Regions from separate parts of the Laceyella sacchari genome, predicted to be linked through region 3. Evidence: riboswitches for the same ligand, from Rfam matches in the RefSeq annotation. Region 3 holds a riboswitch; each other region holds the start of a gene.
The links. Region 3 has a riboswitch for S-adenosylmethionine ahead of mtnK (S-methyl-5-thioribose kinase). Riboswitches for the same ligand answer to the same signal wherever they lie in the genome.
Positions count from the first base shown of each region.

Region 1: it holds a riboswitch for S-adenosylmethionine, as region 3 does, so the genes downstream of both, metH (methionine synthase) here and mtnK (S-methyl-5-thioribose kinase) in region 3, are expected to answer to the same signal.
Region 2: it holds a riboswitch for S-adenosylmethionine, as region 3 does, so the genes downstream of both, NYR52_RS15705 (methionine ABC transporter ATP-binding protein) here and mtnK (S-methyl-5-thioribose kinase) in region 3, are expected to answer to the same signal.

Region 1 covers NZ_CP103866.1:2,893,741-2,900,506, reverse strand. The annotation lists gene pfkB (1-phosphofructokinase) at 1-524, opposite strand, end outside; gene NYR52_RS14195 (DeoR/GlpR family DNA-binding transcription regulator) at 521-1,264, opposite strand; gene NYR52_RS14190 (hypothetical protein) at 1,544-1,678, opposite strand; gene NYR52_RS14185 (hypothetical protein) at 1,814-2,053, shown strand; gene NYR52_RS14180 (DUF2085 domain-containing protein) at 2,071-2,409, shown strand; gene NYR52_RS14175 (tetratricopeptide repeat protein) at 2,703-4,028, shown strand; SAM riboswitch class I at 4,083-4,192, shown strand; gene metH (methionine synthase) at 4,273-6,766, shown strand, end outside.
Region 2 covers NZ_CP103866.1:3,202,931-3,209,696, forward strand. The annotation lists gene NYR52_RS15685 (LCP family protein) at 38-1,072, shown strand; gene NYR52_RS15690 (YigZ family protein) at 1,173-1,802, shown strand; gene NYR52_RS15695 (MetQ/NlpA family ABC transporter substrate-binding protein) at 1,894-2,685, opposite strand; gene NYR52_RS15700 (methionine ABC transporter permease) at 2,813-3,469, opposite strand; gene NYR52_RS15705 (methionine ABC transporter ATP-binding protein) at 3,463-4,428, opposite strand; SAM riboswitch class I at 4,518-4,624, opposite strand; gene NYR52_RS15710 (sugar transferase) at 5,139-5,783, opposite strand; gene NYR52_RS15715 (NAD-dependent epimerase/dehydratase family protein) at 6,004-6,766, opposite strand, start outside.
Region 3 covers NZ_CP103866.1:2,520,672-2,527,437, reverse strand. The annotation lists gene NYR52_RS12275 (aromatic amino acid hydroxylase) at 1-864, opposite strand, end outside; gene NYR52_RS12270 (aldo/keto reductase) at 1,089-1,916, shown strand; gene NYR52_RS12265 (TatD family hydrolase) at 1,965-2,795, shown strand; gene mtnA (S-methyl-5-thioribose-1-phosphate isomerase) at 2,852-3,898, opposite strand; gene mtnK (S-methyl-5-thioribose kinase) at 3,891-5,111, opposite strand; SAM riboswitch class I at 5,181-5,343, opposite strand; gene NYR52_RS12250 (carbon-nitrogen family hydrolase) at 5,499-6,281, opposite strand; gene NYR52_RS12245 (pyridoxal phosphate-dependent aminotransferase) at 6,387-6,766, shown strand, end outside.

The DNA of each region.
Region 1 (6,766 bases), 370 kb from region 3:
TGGTGGCGAACCGCCCGTGCGAGTGCTTCACCGCTAGTATCGACTACCACCTTGATGCCGCGTTTGCCATAGGTGACCAACAGTGTTTGATACAGGTCAGGAGGGAGCGAAGGAGGAATGGTGCCAGCGAGCACCAGCATGTCCCCGGGCTGGAGGCGTTCCAGCTTTTGCAGGAATTGCTGTAGGCGATCAGGGGGGATGGAAGGGCCTGCGCCATTGATTTCTGTTTCCCCGCTCTGCTCCTTTAGTTTGATGTTGATGCGTGTATCCCCGTCGATATGGACAAAATCATGCGCCACTCCCTCACTCGTCAATGCTTCGGTGAGATAGGTGCCGGTGAACCCGCCGACAAAGCCGAGGGCGGTGGTTTCCACCCCTATCCGCGCTAAAATGCGGGAGACATTGATTCCTTTGCCGCCTGGGTATTTCTGTTCCTGGTCCATGCGATTCAATTCGCCTCGGCGCAAGGTTTGAACATGGACGGTAAAGTCGATTGATGGATTGAGTGTTACTGTATAAATCATGTGTCCACCTCAATAATGTCGGTCTGATTTAAATAGGATTGCCGCTGTTCTTCCGGGAGCTTGTCGGTGATGATGCGCATCTCATGGATGTCAGCGACTTTAGCGAAGGCCACTTCATGGAACTTCTGGCCGTCCGCCAGCACATATGCCTGGCTGGCCAAGCGCGCCGCCGTTTTTTTAATCATGGCTTCTTCGGGATCGGGTGTGGTGTATCCCAGCTCCAAATCAATGCCATTGGTGCCTAAAAAACACTTGTCAAAACGATAGAGGCGCAAGGACTCCAAGGCCATGCTCCCAATCATCGCGCGGGTGGACAATTTGATCATTCCCCCCAGCAAGTAGGCGCGGATTTGCCGTTCAGCCAGTGCTTCCAATTGCGCGAAGCCGTTGGTGACAACGGTCAGATTTTTGGCTTGCAGGTGGGGCACCATTTCCAATGTGGTGCTGCCCGCATCGAGATAGATGCAATCACCGGGCTCAACCAAGGAAGCGGCGGCTGCAGCGATGCGCTGTTTGATTTGAAGGTTTTTGGTTGATTTTTCAGCAATGGTTGGTTCGGCTCCCTTGGTTTGTAGCAAGGCGGCTCCGCCGTGAATCCGCTTGAGGAGACGGCGCCGTTCCAACTCGATCAAATCGCGGCGGATGGTGGATTCTGACGAATCTGTCGCTAGGACAAGCTCTTGCAGCTTGACAGCACCCTTTTGTTTCAGCAGATCCAAGATCACTTGGTGTCGTTGAATTGTAAGCGTTTTCGTTCACCTCGCTTCCTTCTTATCATAGCGGATGTCGTTTGTTTAATCAATCAATTTCTTTCATTTTCTATCTTTTTCATTCAAAACGAATGGGATAAATCTACATCAAATACAAACTTTTACAGATGATTTGTAACCAAATTAGTAAAATCAAAAGAGGAAATATCATGACGGTAAACAAAATCATATTGACAAACAGATTGCCTTCTGTTGATTATGAATTGAGGTAACAGGGATAGTGAGAAAGCGCCAATCCCAAGCGTTGATTCACACTTGTTGGTGCAACAGCATTCCGTTCACTGTGTGGCCGATAATGGTCAAGACGAAGGGATGGGAACGCGTTGACAAATGAGGTGAGTCCCGCACAAGGGAGATGAACAGCTTCATCTCCAGAATTTCCATTGATTGCAACATGATTGCCGAAAAGCTTGTTTCCGGATGTTTTGTTTACTGTTGGCGGGCGCAGTTGGCTCGATTTGACTTGCGTCGCCGATCACCACGGCAAGCGAACACATTGGTAAGAAAGGGGCTAGCTGATTGTTCTTCGTGAGTCTGGCATTGATTCTGTTGTTGGCGGTTGCCGGGGGAATCTTGTTGGCGCAGGGGCTGATCTTGGAAGGGAGTGCCTGTTTGGTTACGAGTGGCGTCCTTTTTTTGCTGTGGTTCATCTATTACAGGCGGCGCCGGAAGAAGTGTGACGACTTTGATTGCGGATGCGATGTGATTGACTGTGACTGCGTGGATTGCAAGTGCGTGGACTGCAATTGTTCGGACTAAAGCGAGGGGAGAAGCGAATGGAACACTGGCTTGATTGGTTGAAGTTCGTGCCCTGCCACCGCAAGCCAGAACGGTGTTTTCATATGGGGGGACAACCCTTACCCGTCTGTGCGCGCTGCCTGGGCATCATGATGGGCTATTTGTTTATTCCGATTCTGCTGTTGATTCCGCTTGTGCCGCCTTGGCCATTCGGGTTGTTGGCACAGATGCCGATGCTGATCGACGGGGGGACACAATGGCTGGGTTGGCGCCAGAGCAACAATTTCCTCCGCGTGGCGACGGGCCTGCTCAGCGGCTGGGGTCTTTCTGTCATCGTGGTGGATGGTGCACTAAAGTTGGTCCAATTAATTAAATAAAACAAAAATCATAAATTTGGCATAAAGATTCATTTTATGGAGAAGATAGAGGTAATGGGAAAATATTTCTTGTCCCGAAAGAGTTGAGGAAACGGTTTCTTTTTGTGTTTTTTTCAGATTATTTATCGTTTTATGTGATATTGCGGGGGCTTTCGAGGGCAAGGAATAAAAAATTAAGTAGTTGGAAAAAATTACACTCCTTTATATGGAAAAATTTATATGTTTATTCCTTTATAAAATGAAATAGATGGAGTAATATAGAAATAACAAGAATTCGGAAAGGATAGGTCGCGATGAACATTTTGGAAATGAGTGAAGTGGGCAAATACATTCGTAAAGTGAGAAAGGAAAGGGGATTGCGGCTGGAAGATCTCTCTGACCAGCATATCTCCACGGCCACGATCAGTAATATCGAGCGTGGCGTACCTCATGTGAACAAAGACAAAGTGTTGTATCTCATGAACAAGCTGGGTTTGGATCTGAGTGAAGTGCCCGACATGATCGAAAAGGACACTGGGAGCATCGAAAGCTTGCAAGTGAGATTCACCGCGATTGAAACCATGATCCAACTTGGCAACTACCAGCGTGCTTTAGCTCTGTTGTCCGATTTATCCGATGAGGTTACCTCTCAACACCAAGCAACGATTCACTACCTCAAAGGGCGCATTCACTTTATCAAGCGAGATTGGCGCAAAGCAGAAAGGGAACTGAGCGAAGCCATCCGTCTCGCTTATCAGGACCCCTACTCTCCCAAAGTCAACTTGGAGGCGGCCAGTTACTTGTGTCTGTCGGAATGCCGTATGCAACACAAGGACTGGGAGCAAGCGCTGAAATATGTTGAGCGAGGGCTGGACGCTTTAACTGATGAAGAAGAAATTTTCGAACAAATGCATGTAAAGCTTTTGCTCGCTCGTATTGAAAATCTGCAAAAGCTGGATCGGGCCGATGAGGCATTGCGCGGTGTTGACGAGGTATGGGCTCTGTTGCCGCAGATTCGCTCACGCCAGTTGATCCTCCAGACGTATGCGCTTCGGGCAGAACTCCTGCGTAAGATGAAGCTTTACCAAGATGCGATCCGCTATGCTCGCGAAGGAAGCCAAATCGCCGTGGGCAGCAAGGAGTATGGGGGAATGTTCCGGTTGTGGTCGGTGCTGGCACACTCCTATCAAGACGCGGGCCAATTGGCTGATGCAGAGGTTGCATTTGAGTTTGTACTGGAGCTGGGAGAGCATGTGAACGATAAAGAAGATTTGGTGCAGGCGAGCTGTTCGTTGGGACAGGTTTATCTCATGCAAGGGAAAATGGAACAAGCGCGAGATATACTGAAGCAGGCTTTGGATATGGCCGAACGCATTCACCATGGTTTGTTGACCAGCACGGCACTGATCTTGTTGGGGCAAGCGATGAAAAATATGAACCATTATCTGGATGCTATTGAATATTTCCAAAGCGCTGGCAAGATTGCGGACAAAAATAAGTTAAAAGACCGCGTCTACCTGTGTTATTATGAACTGGCAGATTGTTATGAAAAAATTGGTGAAGAAGCGAAATTTCAGGAAGCGACCCAACTGATGTATCAAACGCAGAAAGAGCTCAACAAAAACAAACTGTATTTGTGAATTTGATTGACACGGTTTTGCGAAATAGCTATATTATTGAGATATAAAAATAATCTCTTATCCAGAGTGGCGGAGGGACTGGCCCAATGAAGCCCGGCAACCTGTTGGATATTCCAATGTGGTGCTAATTCCTGTCAGAGAGTGTTCTCTCTGAAAGATGAGAGTGATAAGCGAGCGGCAAACACCTTTCATCTTTCGGAGATGAATGGTGTTTTTTTTATTTTGAGGAGAGGGTGGAGCCAGCATGGCCAAGCAGTGTGTGTCTGAACGACTGAAAGAGAAAATCCTCATCTTGGATGGCGCGATGGGGACGATGTTGCAACAAGCTGGGTTGACGGCGGCGGACTTTGGGGGGGAAGCCTTAGATGGGTGTAACGAGATGCTGAACCTGACCCGACCTGATCTGATCGAGTCGATCCACGATGCTTATTTTGCGGCGGGGGCAGATATTGTAGAAACCAACACCTTTGGAGCGACTCCCATCGTGTTAGCAGAGTATGAAAAGCCTGAATTGACGGAAGAGATCAACTTGGCGGCGGCGAGGTTGGCGGTGAAATCATGCCGCAAGTTCTCAACGCCGGAATGGCCGCGCTATGTTGCCGGAGCGATGGGTCCGACCACCAAAACGCTGTCCGTGACAGGTGGCACCACCTTTGACGAGCTGGCCCAAGGGTATTATTTGCAGGCGAAAGCTTTGATTCAAGGGGGCGTTGACTTTCTCTTGTTGGAAACATCGCAAGACACGTTAAATGTCAAAGCAGGGAGTGTGGGTATTGAGCGGGCATTTGCTGAATTAGGTGTCACTCTGCCGGTGATGGTCTCCGGCACGATTGAACCGATGGGAACCATGCTTGCGGGACAGACGATCGACTCTTTTTATGTGTCGATCGAGCATCTCAAACCGTTTGCTGTCGGCTTGAATTGCGCGACCGGCCCCGAGTTTATGACCGACCATATTCGCACCCTGGCGGGGATGGCTCGGTGCGCCGTCAGTTGCTACCCGAATGCCGGTTTGCCTGATGAAAATGGTGACTATTTGGAAACGCCGCAAGCGCTGGCCCGTAAAATGGCCGAATTTGCAAATAACGGTTGGCTCAATATCGCCGGAGGCTGTTGCGGCACCACGCCTGATCACATCCGGGCGATGAGTGAAGCATTGGCCGGCATTCAGCCACGCCAGTTGCAAGCTACGCATGCTCCCGCTGTATCGGGAATTGAGGCGGTCTTCTTGGAAGACAATCGCCCTATTTTAGTAGGGGAGCGGACCAATGTTATCGGTTCGCGCAAGTTTAAACGCTTGATCGCTGAAGGGAGTTATGAGGAAGCATCAGAGATCGCCCGCAAGCAGGTGAAAGGGGGAGCCCAGGTAATCGACATCTGCCTGGCTGATCCTGACCGTGATGAATTGGCCGATATGGAGAAGTTTTTGGCGTTTGTCACCAAGAAAGTCAAAGCGCCGCTGATGATCGACTCCACTGACCCCCAAGTGATTGCCCGCGCACTGACCTACACGCAAGGCAAAGCAGTGATCAATTCCATCAACTTGGAGGACGGCGAAGAGCGCTTCCAAGAGGTTTTGCCGCTGGTGAAGCGATTTGGAGCCGCGGTGGTGGTAGGAACCATTGATGAACAGGGTATGGCTGTTTCACGGGAGCGCAAGCTGGAAGTGGCATTGCGATCGTATGAGTTGTTGGTGGAGAAATACGGCATCGCGCCAGAGGACATCATTTTCGATCCCTTGGTGTTCCCCGTGGGCACAGGTGATGAACAGTACATTGGGTCGGCTGTGGAAACGGTGGAGGGGATCCGCCTGATCAAAGAGGCGCTTCCCGGCACTGCCACCATCTTGGGTGTGTCCAACGTCTCCTTCGGCTTGCCATTGGCCGGTCGCGAAGTCCTTAATGCTGTTTATCTGTATGAATGCACCAAAGCCGGTTTGGACTTTGCCATCGTGAATACCGAAAAACTGGAGCGCTACGCTTCGATTTCGGAAGAAGAACGCCGATTGGCGGAGCGATTGCTCTTTGATACCAACCAAGCTAATTACGATGCGGTACTGGCTGAATTTACGGCCTTTTATCGAGACAAAAAAGTGGAAGAGAAAAAGCAATCAGACCATCTGACATTGGAGGAGCGCTTGGCGCGCTATGTGGTGGAGGGAAGCAAAGACGGCCTGTTCTCCGATCTGGATGAGGCGCTGACCAAATATAAACCGCTTGATATTATTAATGGGCCGCTCATGGCGGGCATGGATGAAGTGGGGCGCTTGTTCAACGACAACCAACTGATTGTGGCTGAGGTGCTACAGAGTGCCGAGGTGATGAAAGCATCCGTTGCTTATCTGGAGCCGCATATGGACAAAGCGAAGACGCATGCCAGGGGGAAAGTGATCTTGGCGACAGTAAAAGGTGATGTCCATGACATCGGCAAGAATTTGGTGGAAATCATCATGGCCAATAACGGTTACGAGGTGGTAAACCTCGGCATCAAGGTGCCGCCGGAACAACTGATCGAAGCGGCGCGGCGTGAGCGTCCAGATATGATCGGGCTATCCGGCCTGTTGGTGAAGTCCGCCCAACAGATGGTAGTGACTGCGCAGGATTTGCGAAAAGCGGACATCCATGTGCCGATGCTCGTCGGTGGGGCAGCGCTGTCACGCAAATTTACGGATACCCGGATCTCTCCCGAATACAATGGCCCCGTTTTGTATGCCCGGGACGCCATGAATGGGCTTGAAT
Region 2 (6,766 bases), 680 kb from region 3:
GTTACCAAGACTAATTCATTCATGTAAGGAGCAGACAATGTCATTTGATAAACAAACAACACCTCCCCACAACAACCGCAAGCGCCTAATTCAGCGCATCGCCATCCTTCTTCTGCTTATTGTGGTCGGTGTCGGAATATATTTTGGCACCCAACTCTGGGGCGTCTTCGCCAAAACCGGAAAATCATTAAAAAAATCCACTTGGCGGACGGAAAAAGTGGTCCTCGAGGAAAAAGACCCCTTCACTGTGTTGTTGATCGGTACGGACCAGCGTAGCACCGACCCTAACAATTGGCGTTCCGATGTCTTGATCTTGGCCGCTGTCAACCCTAAAACCAATTCCATCAAATTGATTAGTATTCCCCGGGATTTCTATGTCAAGATCGCTAATACGAATGTAAGAACGAAAATTAACGCCGCCGCAGCTTACGGTCGGATGAAAGGGATCGGCGAAGTAGAAAATATCAGACAAACGATAGAAAACATTTTCCATGTTCCCATTGATTATTATGCTAAAGTAAACTTCAAAGGCTTTGAAGATCTTGTTGATGCTTTAGGCGGCGTTGATGTCAATGTGAAAAAGCCATTCAAACAACGTGCGATCGGCGGAAAAATGATTGTTTTTGAACCAGGACCGCGCCATTTGAACGGCCCTGAAGCCTTAGCCTATGTACGCAACCGTAAATCATTTGCTGAAGGGGATTTTGCCCGTAATGAACGCCAACGGGAGGTTATCTCGCAACTAATTGACAAAATGACCAGCATCGACGGAGTTACCAAGTTCAACCAAGTTACCAAGGCCGTGGGTAATAACTTTGACCATAGCTTCCATTTCAAAGAGATCCCTTCTCTGATTAAAACATATCAGCAAATTCCCAAAGAAAGAATTGAAACCGTCACCTTTGAAGCCTATCCTAAAAAGTATGCCCGCTCCGGTTCGGTCGTCATCATTCCCAAAACGGAAATTCAACGGCTTAGCCAAATTCTGCATCAACAATTGGAGTACAAGCCTGATGATGACATGATTAATAAGACCGAAGGGGAAGAGATCGAATCCCCTGCTAATCGTTGATAAAAAGAAAGCGATGGCCGGCCATCCCGGAACCATCGCTTTCTCTTTGGCCTCTATGCCCAATTCCCCTATAATAAGGTGGAAGGGTGTGAAACGAACGATGAAACCAGACAGCTATCTAACCATAGCCCCTTATGGGGAAACAGAAATTATCATCCAGAAATCTCGCTTCATTTGCCGTGCTAAACATGTGGCAACCGAAGCGGAAGCCGTCCAATTCGTACAGGAAATTTCCAAAAAGCATTGGGATGCGACCCATAATTGCTACGCTTATCACATCACCGAAACCACGCAGAAATCCTCCGATGACGGAGAGCCTGCCGGAACGGCGGGAAGGCCTATCCTTGAAGTGATCCACGCCAAGCAGTGTCTGTACACTGCCGTCGTCGTCACCCGCTATTTTGGTGGAATCAAGCTGGGCGCAGGCGGATTGGTGCGCGCTTACAGCCAAGGAGCCGCGGCGGCGATTGAAGCGGCTGGGCTCGTCAAACGGATGATGCATCAACAAGTGATAATCACATTTGATTATTCTTTCATGGGCAAAATGGAACATGAATTGCATCGAACCGGTTATCTATTGGAGACGCCGTCCTTTGCCGACAAAGTGAGTTGGGCCGTTTGGACACCACTGGGCGAAGAACAAAAACTGATTGAGCAAGTAACCAACTGGACCCACGGCCAGGCGGTGCTATCGCTCGGTGAAGCCGAATATAAAGATGTGCCCCTTTAAAGGTATCTAGATGGGAACATCATCGCGGCTTCCGCTACTGATTAAACAATGAAGAGCCACACCCTGTAAATGGGGTGTGGCTCTTGCAACTTTAAAACGCCGGCACGACAGACCCGTTATACTTTTTGAGGATAAAGTCTTTTACCTTTTGGGAAGTGAGTACCTTCACCAATTTTTGAACGCGTGGATCATTTTCATTGCCTTTTTTCACGGCCAATACGTTGACGTACGGAGAATCTTTTCCTTCAATAAACAGAGCATCTTTCAACGGATTCAGTTTTGCTTGCAAGGCATAATTGGTGTTGATCACTGCGAAATCGACTTGATCCAGCATACGTGGCAACGTCGCAGCTTCCAGCAGCTTAAATTGCAGGTTTTTTGGATTTTCTTTGATGTTTTTCAGCGTTTTGTCACCTTGACGGTTGTCCAGCTTAATCAAATTGTTTTGATCCAACAGCAGCAAAACACGTGTGATTTCACTGGTTGCGTTAGGCAGAGCGACTGTGGCTCCGTTTTTCAGTTCACTGATGTTTTTGATTTTGTTGGAATACGCCCCCATCGGCTCAATGTGAACCCCAGCCACTTTCACCAAGTGATACCCTTTTTCTTTGTTGGTGGCTTCCATCCAAGGAATGTGTTGAAAGAAATTGGCGTCGATCTGCCCTTCTTCCACACTTTTATTCGGCAACACATAATCTTGGAACGCTTGGATCTTCAACTCCACTCCCTGCTTTTCCAATTCCGGCTGAACAAACTTCAGAATTTCCTCATGTGGAATGGGCGACGCCCCCACCGTCAACACTGCTGATTCATCTTTCTTTCCGCAACCCACGCCAAACGCGGCCACCAATGCGACCAAACCTGCCGCAATCCATCTTTTTATTTTCATCATTGCCATCCTCCCATGCATCAACTTATTTAATAAAATCGATCGGATTAGACGGATTATGTCACGTCTATTTGCCCTGACACGGGGAATTCCCGCTTCAATTCCGGCTCTTACCCTCTATTCACCGTTTGTCCAACCGACGAACCAACCAATCCCCTACCATTTGAATGAGCTGTACCATCACAACCAACAGCAAGCCGCAAATATACAACATGCCATCATTGAACGATTGGAAACCGTACCTAAACGCAGCATCTCCCAAACCACCTCCGCCAACAATCCCTGCCATCGCCGAAAAGCTAATCAAGGATACGCAAGTGACGGTTAATCCGGAGACAATGGCCGGCATCGCTTCTGGCAACAGCACTTTCCAGATAATGTGCAAACGGGAAGTCCCCATCGCTTGCGCCGCTTCAATCACCCCACGGTCAATTTCCCTTAAAGCGGTCTCCACCATTCTGGCGTAAAAAGGTGCCGCACCAGCGATCAAAGGCACAGTTGCTGCTGTGGGTCCGAGCGTGGTTCCCACCAAAAACTCCGCGACAGGAAATAAGAAAAGGACAAGGACAATAAACGGTACAGCGCGGAAGATATTCACAATCGTGCCCAATGTTCGTTGCACCCATACATTCTCCCAAAAATAACCGCGATCCGAGACGGTAAGCATCACACCCAGAGGAATTCCCAGAAGCGCGGTGAACAAAGTGGATATGCTCACCATATACAAGGTTTCCCCCAGCGCGACGGACACTTGATTCCAATCAATGCCGGTCAACATGCCCGTTCACCTCCATTCAACACTTGGCGCACGGCCAGCACTTGCTCCTCTGTCCCATCAACTCTGACGCGCAAGCGGTCATCCTGTTCTCCCGCAATGGCTCCGCTGACAACACTGAACCGAATTCCATGCTTTTTAGCCAATGTCACCAACTTATCTGCATCAGCAAGCGGCAATTCAACCACTTCCCCTGATGTGTCATCGTCTTGGATACTTGGCTGCAGCTCTTTGACAAACTGTTTGGTCAACGCCTGTTGTGGTTGGCTAAAGATGGAGGAGACCATGCCCGTTTCCACGACCCGGCCGTTTTCCATCACTGCCATCTTGTTGCAAATCTGCCGTACCACACTCATTTCATGCGTGATTAATACCAAGGTGATCCCCATCTCCCGATGAATCTCCTTGAGCAGTTGCAAAATGGATGCCGTGGTTTCTGGATCTAGTGCTGATGTCGCTTCATCGCACAAAAGGATATCCGGCTCATTGGCCAAAGCCCGTGCAATACCGACCCGCTGTTTTTGTCCTCCGCTCAACTGGGAAGGGTATGCGTCAGCACGTTCAGCTAGTCCTACCCGCTCCAAAAGCTGATCGACTCGCTTGCGAATCTGTTCTTTCGGCAACCCTGCCACTTCTAGCGGAAAAGCCACATTTTCGCGAACCGTTCGCGACCAAAGCAAATGAAAGTGCTGAAAGATCATGCCGATCTTCTGCCGTGCCTGGCGCAATTCTCTCTCTTTCAGACGGGAAATCTCTTTCCCATCCACGATGACTTCACCCTTTGTCGGCATCTCCAGCCCGTTGATCAGCCGCAACAGTGTCGATTTGCCCGCACCGCTATAACCTACGATGCCGAAGATGTCACCTCGGTTGATCGTCAACGTCACCCCGTCCAGCGCAGTCACGACCGAGCCCCCATCGCGCGCCGGATAGGTTTTGATGACTTCTTTAATCTGAATCATTGAGGTTTCACCACCTTTATTATGCAATAAAAAAATCCCTCTGCTCTGAAGATGGCAAGAAGGGATACGTCTATTATTGACACACCTTTCTCTCATCTGTCAGAACGAATCTGCAGGAATTGGCACCTTTCTGATGGTTGTCAGATGGTTGCCGAGGGTTCAACGGGCCTGGTCCCTACCCCTCTCTTGATAAGAGAATGTTGCTGTATTCAATTATTAACATATCAACTATTGAGTTATAAATTATCACAATAAAAGACATTATGTCAATCGTTATTTATGACTGGAAAATCTTAACCATCCACACGGGAGCGATATCCCCTTCCAATGTTACAGGAAACGTTTTTGGTTCACACATTTATCACATTTTTACCACGAGATTACATTTAGATAACAATACGGCTACTCCCCACTAAATCAGGGGCCGCTGGCGTATAATAAAGACAGATCCTCAAATTGAACTGCTGGAGGTGCCCAACATGGAATACACGGTTGTCGGAAAATCGTTTTGGTTTGGTGTGTTGAACGCGACATGTTTAAGTATCCCATTGTGGCTTCTCTTGTACTTCGGCCTAAAGTTGATTTTCTAAATGAGGCAACATCGTTGGCGCACCATTAACAAACTGATTACACCCTGGAAAACCAGGCTGATGGGTATATAAAAACGGGTGGCTTTTGCTAAATCAAAGCAAAAGCCACCCGTTTTCTCATTAGCGCGCCCCATTTCCGGAGATCACGATCCAAACGGTTTTGAGCAAAATGTGAAAATCCATCTTGAACGATTGATTTCTGATGTACTCCAAGTCCAGTTCCAACTTTTCAGCAGGGGTCGCCTCATATCCACCGTTCACCTGAGCCCAACCTGTCAATCCCGGTTTCACCATCAACCGTTTCTTAAATCCCGGAATCTCTTTGTCAAATTGCTCCGTGAACATCGGTCGCTCCGGACGCGGGCCGATCAAACTCATATCCCCGCGCAGGATGTTGATCAACTGCGGCAGTTCGTCAATCCGGGTTTTGCGGATGAACTGGCCTACACGAGTGACGCGCGGATCATTCTTGGCAGCCCACTGCGGACCGTTTTTCTCTGCATCCGTACGCATCGAGCGCAATTTGAAGATGTTAAACGTTTTGCCGTTTAAACCGACCCGCTCCTGTTTGTAGAAGATGGGACCTGGTGATTCCAATTTGATCGCGATTGCCGTCAAAATCAGCACCGGTAGAGTGAAGAGCAATAACCCAATGGAAAATACGATTTCAAACCCGCGCTTAAATGCCAAATAGAAAGAGGCGGGTGTTTTCATTTCTCCGGAGAATGCGCGCGAATTGCTCTCGTAGGCTACTTTTGAACTCATCCGCAAACCACTCCTGCTGTGTATAGTATCAAATCACAATTATTTTCGGCTATCGACTAACTTTACAAAAATGACAGTAACATTACAGCAATGTTTCAAACCGATTACTGTTACCAAGTATACTGTAATCTTTCCACGTTGACAATAGCCGAATTGTGAAAAATGAAATCTTCATGGCCCGTTCTTTCAAGCATGGGGTGTGCGGGTTCGTTATTAGTGTTTACTGTTCCTTGCCCATTTTACGATATTCCTCTTGGTAATATGCGTAAGTTTTGGCCAATCCTTCCCTGAGGCTCACTCGCGGCTCCCAATCGAGCACCCGACGCACTTTTTCATTGTTAAAATAGCTGTGCTTGATGTCTCCCGCCCGATCCGGACCGTAGTTCACCTCATGCTTCACACCTGCGATTTCATCAAAGAGGCGAACCACTTCATTTAAAGACGTGCTAACCCCAGTTCCCACATTTAACACTTCGCCGTCCCCGCGCTCAATCGCACTGAGGTTGGCTCGAGCGATATCCTCGACATAAATGTAGTCACGGGTCTGTTCACCATCACCAAAGATGGTAAGCGGTTCACGGCCCAGCACCTTGTCGATGAAGATGGAGATCACGCCCCCCTCACCACGCGGATCTTGGCGCAAACCGTAAACATTGGCATAGCGCAAAACGGTGTAATTCAAGCCGTACAGATGATGGTACACCGACAGGTAATGCTCCACCGTATATTTGGAAACGCCATATCCGGACAAGGGGCCGATCGGATGGCGCTCATCCACAGGAAGGTAAGCAGGCGTGCCGTACACTGCGGCCGAAGAAGCGTAGACCACTTTCTTTACACCAGCCTTACGGCAACCCTCCAACAAATTGATAGAGCCCAAGATATTGATGTTGGCATCCAGAGACGGATTGTCCACAGAGGTATTCACATGGATTTGCGCCGCTTGGTGAATAACCACCTCAGGCCGCTCCTGCTCCATTACT
Region 3 (6,766 bases):
AAAGGCCATCCGATCAGCGAAGCGCTCAACGGCTTCACTAAGTTCATCGAAATCCCGACAGACAAACAGTTGCGGTTGTGGTTTGGTGACATCGTAATCGGTTTGAATACATGCTTCCAAAGAAAAAGGAAGCTTGGTCACTTCCGGGGAGAGGCAGGACCGGCCTTCGCCGATGGAGGATAACAGTCCGGCGCCGTAGATTTTGGGATTATTTAAGTCGCCGATCAAGCCGTATTCCACCGTCCACCAGTACAGGCGGCCGATTTGGGTCGCTTCGGAAACCTCTGTCGCCGCGGCGATTCTCTCTTGCAACGCCTGTTCCGCGTCAGCGATGATGTCAGGGGTGGAACGGGGATCTTCCATCACGATCGTCAAGTGCCGCGTCGCTTCAAACACCTCATGTTCTTCTCGGTTCGCCAATGCCTTGGCGCCGATTTGTCCGAACCGTTTGACATAGTCGGCATATTTTTCGTCGGACAGGATCGGCGCATGGCCCGCCGATTCGTGAATGATATCGGGAGCCGGCGTGTACTGTATGTGTTCCAGCGTGCGGATCTCTGTAGCAATCGGCAACAGGCCACGAGCTTGGAAGTCAAAAAAGGCCACACCAGGAATTAAGCCGTTGATGGGAACGGCTCCCCAGCCAAACGGTTTCAAACAGGCATTCATTTTCTCGACGCTGGGGATTTGTTCTATATCAATGCCGGTTTTTTGCAAGCCACTCACATATGCTTGGTGGGCGGTATGCTGAAAAAAGTGGCGGTTTTGTCTCATCACGTATCGCCAAACAGCCTGGTTGACTGGAGTGTAACGTTGGTACTGCTGCTTGGCGACATAAGGTTGTAAATGAGCGGGTATGTTCATAATCTTTCCTCTCCCAAAATACTTTAGCACTAAAAAGCGTATAAGCTAAAAAGCGTTAAAGTAATTATAGGAGAGAAAAAGGGGACTGTCAATGCAAGGATGAATAAAAAGCATGAATAAATAGAATGTGTTTTTGGGAACTTTCTTTTTTCCAGTACCTTATGTTTAAATGGTAATAGAGGGGTTCTCCCTTCGCAGAGGAATCTGAAACGGGGGTTTTGCTGATGAAACATTTATCTGATGCGACCGTATTACATAATGGAGTGAAAATGCCTTGGTTCGGCCTAGGCGTATGGAAAGCAAAAGAGGGAGAAGAAGTGGAAAATGCGGTTAAGTCCGCAATCGCAGCGGGTTACCGTAGCATCGATACCGCCGCGGTGTACCAAAATGAAGCGGGTGTCGGTGCGGCGATCAAAGCGGCAGGAGTTCCCCGTGAAGAGTTGTTTATCACTACCAAGGTGTGGAATGCCGACCAAGGGTATGAGTCCACGCTGCAAGCGTTTGAAGCAAGCCGAACCAAGTTGGGACTGGATTATGTTGACTTGTATTTGATTCATTGGCCGGTAAAAGGAAAGTACAAAGAGACATGGAAAGCGTTGGAGAAATTGTACAAGGACGGGAAAGTACGGGCGATTGGAGTGAGCAACTTCCAAGTTCACCATCTGGAAGATTTGATGGCTGATTGCGAAGTGAAGCCGATGGTAAACCAAGTTGAGTTTCATCCGTACTTGGTGCAAACGGAGTTGCGGGCTTTCTGCAAACAGGCAGGCATCCAATTGGAGGCGTGGAGTCCGTTGATGCAAGGGGAGGTGTTCCGTGTCCCGCTTCTGCAAGAATTGGCGGAGAAATACGGCAAAACCCCCGCTCAAATCGTGTTGCGTTGGGATTTGCAACATGGCGTGGTCACCATTCCGAAATCGGTTAACCCCGAACGGATTAAAGCGAATGCCGATGTGTTTGACTTTGAATTGAGTGCGGAGGACATGGCGCGCATCGATGCCTTGGACAAACACCATCGCTTCGGTCCCGACCCAGACAACTTCGATTTTTAAGCGCATGGCAAAACATCCCTTGGTTTCCCGCCAAGGGGTGTTTTCACAATGTGGTCTAGGTACCGGGAACAACTGACAGAGACGAGACAACCCAAAGGAGCCAAACCAATGTTGTTTGACGCCCATATCCACCTTGAAAAATATGATGACGATGAAATAGCTACCATGTGCGCCGATCCCTCCCTTGTGGGGATGATTGCCGTGTCCATGGATCATGCTTCCTCGCGCCGAACCTTGGCTTTGAAAAAGCGATGTCCAGAAAAAGTGTATGCTGCATGCGGTTTCCACCCTGAGCAACCTATGACGGAGCAGGAAGCTTTCATGGCTTGGATTGAAGAGAAACAGCAGGAGATCGACGCCATTGGGGAAATCGGCCTGCCTTATTATCTGCGGCGAGAACGACTTGCCCAAGGGATGGACTGGAATGAGGATACATATCTGTCGGCGCTGGACCAATGGCTTCGCTTGGCTGAACGTTTGCACAAGCCAGTTGTTTTGCACGGGGTGAGGGAAGATGTGCGGACGATTTTGTCTTACCTTGACTGCTATTCGCTTCCCAACGTGCAGTTTCACTGGCTGAAGACCGACGAAAACACATTGTGCCAACTGGCGGAGAGGGGAATCTACGTTTCTTTCACACCGGATCTATTGTATAAGGAAGAAACGCGGAAAATCGCGACTGCCTACCCACGCCACCTCATATTGCTTGAAACGGATGGGCCTTGGCCGCATGACGGGCCTTGGGCGGGAATGCGCACCCATCCTCGCATGCTGGAACGGGTATTGGACGAACTGGCCATCCTCCGCGGTGAGGAGAGCGAACCGTTGCGCCGGGCGCTCATTGAGAATGCGCGTAGGTTCATCGGGTCAAAGGGATGAATTCACCATACCGCCGACAAAAACGTAAATCCCCCCAAGGGTGCCGGGGGGATTGGTTATTTTAAAGCAGGTTCAGATTGTTTTAACTTGGCCAAAGCTTCCTGATAGTTGTCGCGCACGATCCCTTTTTCTGTGATGATGGCGCTGATATAGCGGTGCGGTGTTACATCAAAAGCCGGATTGAACACGTTGGTGCCGCTGGGAGCGACCGGATGGCCGTGAAAATGGGTGATCTCTTCCGGTGCGCGTTCCTCAATCGGGATGGCGTCCCCTGTCGCCGTCTCGAGGTCGATCGTGGACAAGGGAGCGGCGACATAAAACGGGACACCGAATTCTTTGGCCAGAATCGCCAACCCCAGTGTGCCGATTTTGTTGGCAGTATCCCCGTTGGCCGCCACTCGGTCGCAACCGACGATGACAGCAGAGATCGGTTTGGTGGCCAGCGTGTGGGCGGCCATGCTGTCGCTGATCAGGGTGACATCTACTCCCGCTTGTTGCAATTCCCACGCGGTCAGGCGGCTGCCTTGCAACAAGGGACGCGTTTCACAGGCATAAGCCGACAAGTGGATATCGCGTTCTTTAGCCAGATAAAGTGGGGCCAGGGCCGTGCCGTAACGGGCAGTGGCAATCGCCCCTGCATTGCAGATGGTGAGAATGGTATCCCCATCGTTCATAAGCGACAAAGCGTGTTCGCCGATGCGTCTGCACACATCCTCGTCCTCTTTTTGAATGGCGAGCGCTTCATTTTCTATCAGTTGCCGGGCTTCGGCCACGTCGGTAGCCGTTGCCGCTCTGGCGACGACCCGATCCAGCGCCCAGAACAGATTGACTGCCGTGGGGCGGGATGAAGCCAGATAATCGCGCTCCCGCCGCAACGATGCCAAGAAATCAGTCAAATTGGTTGTTGAGGTACGATTGGCCCATACAGCGAGAGCGAAAGCGGCGGCCATGCCGATGGCCGGTGCCCCCCGCACCTTCAACGCCTTGATGCATTCCCATACCTCCGCGGTCGTCGTGCAATGAACATACACAGTATCATGGGGAAGGCGTTGCTGATCCAATATCCGTACATGATCACCGTGATACGCAATCGATCTAAGCATGGGCAACCCCCCTGATCGACTCGGACAAGTGCGTGATCCGCGTCAGTTGCCGGCGCTGCTTGATCAATACGCTTCCCAAGGTGAGCGCTTTGTCTTTCAGGCGCAATTGTGTTTCCTCGTCGGAGATGGAGTCAAGATCAGCCACATGGGCCAACCCGATGGTGCGGCGGATCACTTCGCAACCCGCAAAGCCGATGGTATCTTCCAACAAGCGCTCGAAGAAATCGTCTTCTACACCGGCCACCCGCATATAGACATCTTGCCCTTTGGTCTGCCAGAGGTGGGTGAATTGCTCCTTGAACCGTGTCCAAGTTTCTTCGATCACTTCCAGCAGATACTCTTGGAACGTTCGCCGTTGTTGCGGGTCCGGGCTGTGGTGGAAGTGGGAGAGATAATTGAGCGCGAGATTGGCGAAGAATTGCCCGATGTCAAAAGCGATGGGGCCATAATAGGCGAATTCGGGATCGATCACCTTGGTCGAATCAGTGGTGACGAAGATGCTGCCGGTGTGCAAATCCCCATGCACCAGTGCTTCAGCTCGGGTTAGGAAAGCATGTTTCAACTTCGCGGTTTCCCGTTTCAGTTCCAGATCGTTCCACAGCAATTCGACAGAAGATTGCAATGCTTTTGGGAAATCGTTGGTTTCGTGATTGAAGAAAGGATCGGTGAACACCAAGTCTTCGGTGATTTTGCACAATTCCGGATTGATAAACGCCCGCACCTGTTCCTTTTTGTCCAAGGGACTAAGGAAGAAATCGCTGGTGTGAAACAGCGTTTGCGCCAGGAAAGTAGCGATGTGCTCGGCTAGCTTGGGGTAGACCTGCCCTTGTATCAAGCCTTTGCGGAGGATCACATGATCAGAGAGGTCCTCCATGACTGTGCAAGCCAAGCGCTCGTCGGTATGGTGCACTTTGGGGACAAGCGCCGGCACGTACTCTGCCGCTCTGCGCAGCGCCTCGCTCTCAATCCGGGCACGGTCTAAGGTCAGCGGCCAGCTTTCGCCGACGACTTTGGCGTAGGGCAAGGCTTGCTTGACGATCAAAGACTTGCCTGTAGCTGGTTCTACCACATGAAAGACGTAGTTTAAGTTCCCATCACCGATTTCTTTGATCTCCAATTGATTCACATCAGCAAAATGGTTTAACGGCGCAACGACTTGAACCACTGTTTCCGTTGTCAAGGGATGGTATCCTGCATTGGCGTGCCCGCCCATTGGAAGTCCTCCTTTGGGCATATAAAAAGAGCCTCTTCCTATCAGAGGCTCGGATCATTCGTTCCAAGCCTCTTATCTCGCAAAACGGGATGTTTTGCTGGAATTAGCACCGTGCCTTGCGTGGTTTTCACCACGGCTCCCTCCTGTTGACGGGCGCCCCATCTCACGATGGTATTACGGTCGGTTGCTGGGCTTCATCGGGCCATTTCCCTCCACCTGCTCTGGATAAGAGACTGCTTCCATATGCCGTTGTCTTTAGATTGATAAGGGAATGATACACCCTCACGCAGATCATTGTCAATCATATTCATTCATTTCGGATGAGATTAGTTTCATTTGGTGATTCTTTATATTTTTTTCTGAAGGGCATTCCGTAGCCAAGGTGTTTTAATATAATTCTGGGCGTCGGTCACTGAAAATGGGGATGCGCCTACGGATTTGTGGAACCTGCGCAAGATCGATCTCCGCCACCAAGGTTTCTTCCTCAGGGCCTGCTTCGGCCACGATCTCTCCCCAGGGGTCGATGATGAGCGAATGGCCGGCGAAGGCATTGTCAGGATCATTCCCCACACGATTGCACGCGATGACGTAGCATTGATTTTCGATTGCCCGGGTGATGAGCAGATGGCGCCAATGCGCGAGCCGTGGCATCGGCCATTCAGCGACGACGAACAGCACCTGTGCTCCAGCAACGACATGTTTTCTGATCCATTCGGGAAAGCGAATGTCATAACAGATGACCCCGGCGCAAGGAATGCCATCCAGCGCGAAGGAACCCATTTGTTCGCCGGGCTGTAGGTATTTCTCTTCGTTCATCAGGCGAAAGAGGTGCACTTTGCGGTATTCACCCACTTGTTCACCGCGGCGGTCAAAGGCGATGAGTGTGTTCCAGGTGCCGTCTTCTTGTCGTTCGGCGACTGAACCGGCAATGATGTGCACGCCGTGTTGCCGAGCGAGCTTGGACATGAACGCTTTTGTCTTCATAGCCATCGGATCGGCGATCTCATCCAAACGGGTTAAATCATAACCGGTGGTCCACAATTCCGGCAAGATGATCACATCCGGTTTGTCGGCGGCCGCGGCGGCGATTTTTTGTTCAGCCATGGCCATGTTTCGTTCCGGTTGCCCGAAGGCGATATCCATTTGAATCACAGCACATTTCCATTTCATAGGAGATGCATCCTCCCAAAAAAGACTTTGACAGATTCCCCACAACGATATAACATAACTGATTAGAATTTCAAGAACATTTCCCAGAGAGTGGATGTGAGAATCTTGAGCAAATTTCAGCGTGCGGAAGCGTTGGATCGCTTGCCGGAGCAATTTTTTGCCCGCTTGGTTGGTCAAGTTGGCCGTTTGCAGGCGCAAGGGCATGACGTGATTAATCTGGGTCAAGGCAATCCTGATTTGCCGACTCCCGCGCATATCGTGGATGCGTTAAAGCAGGCTGCCGATAATCCGCAACATCACAAATATCCGCCGTTTCGAGGCCACGCGTTCCTCAAGGAGGCGGTCGCACAATTTTACTTACGGGAGTACGGGGTGAAGCTAAATCCCGAAACGGAAGTGGCAGTGCTGTTTGGCGGAAAAGCAGGGTTGGTGGAAATCTCGCAATGTTATCTCAACCCCGGCGATGTCGCATTGGTGCCCGATCC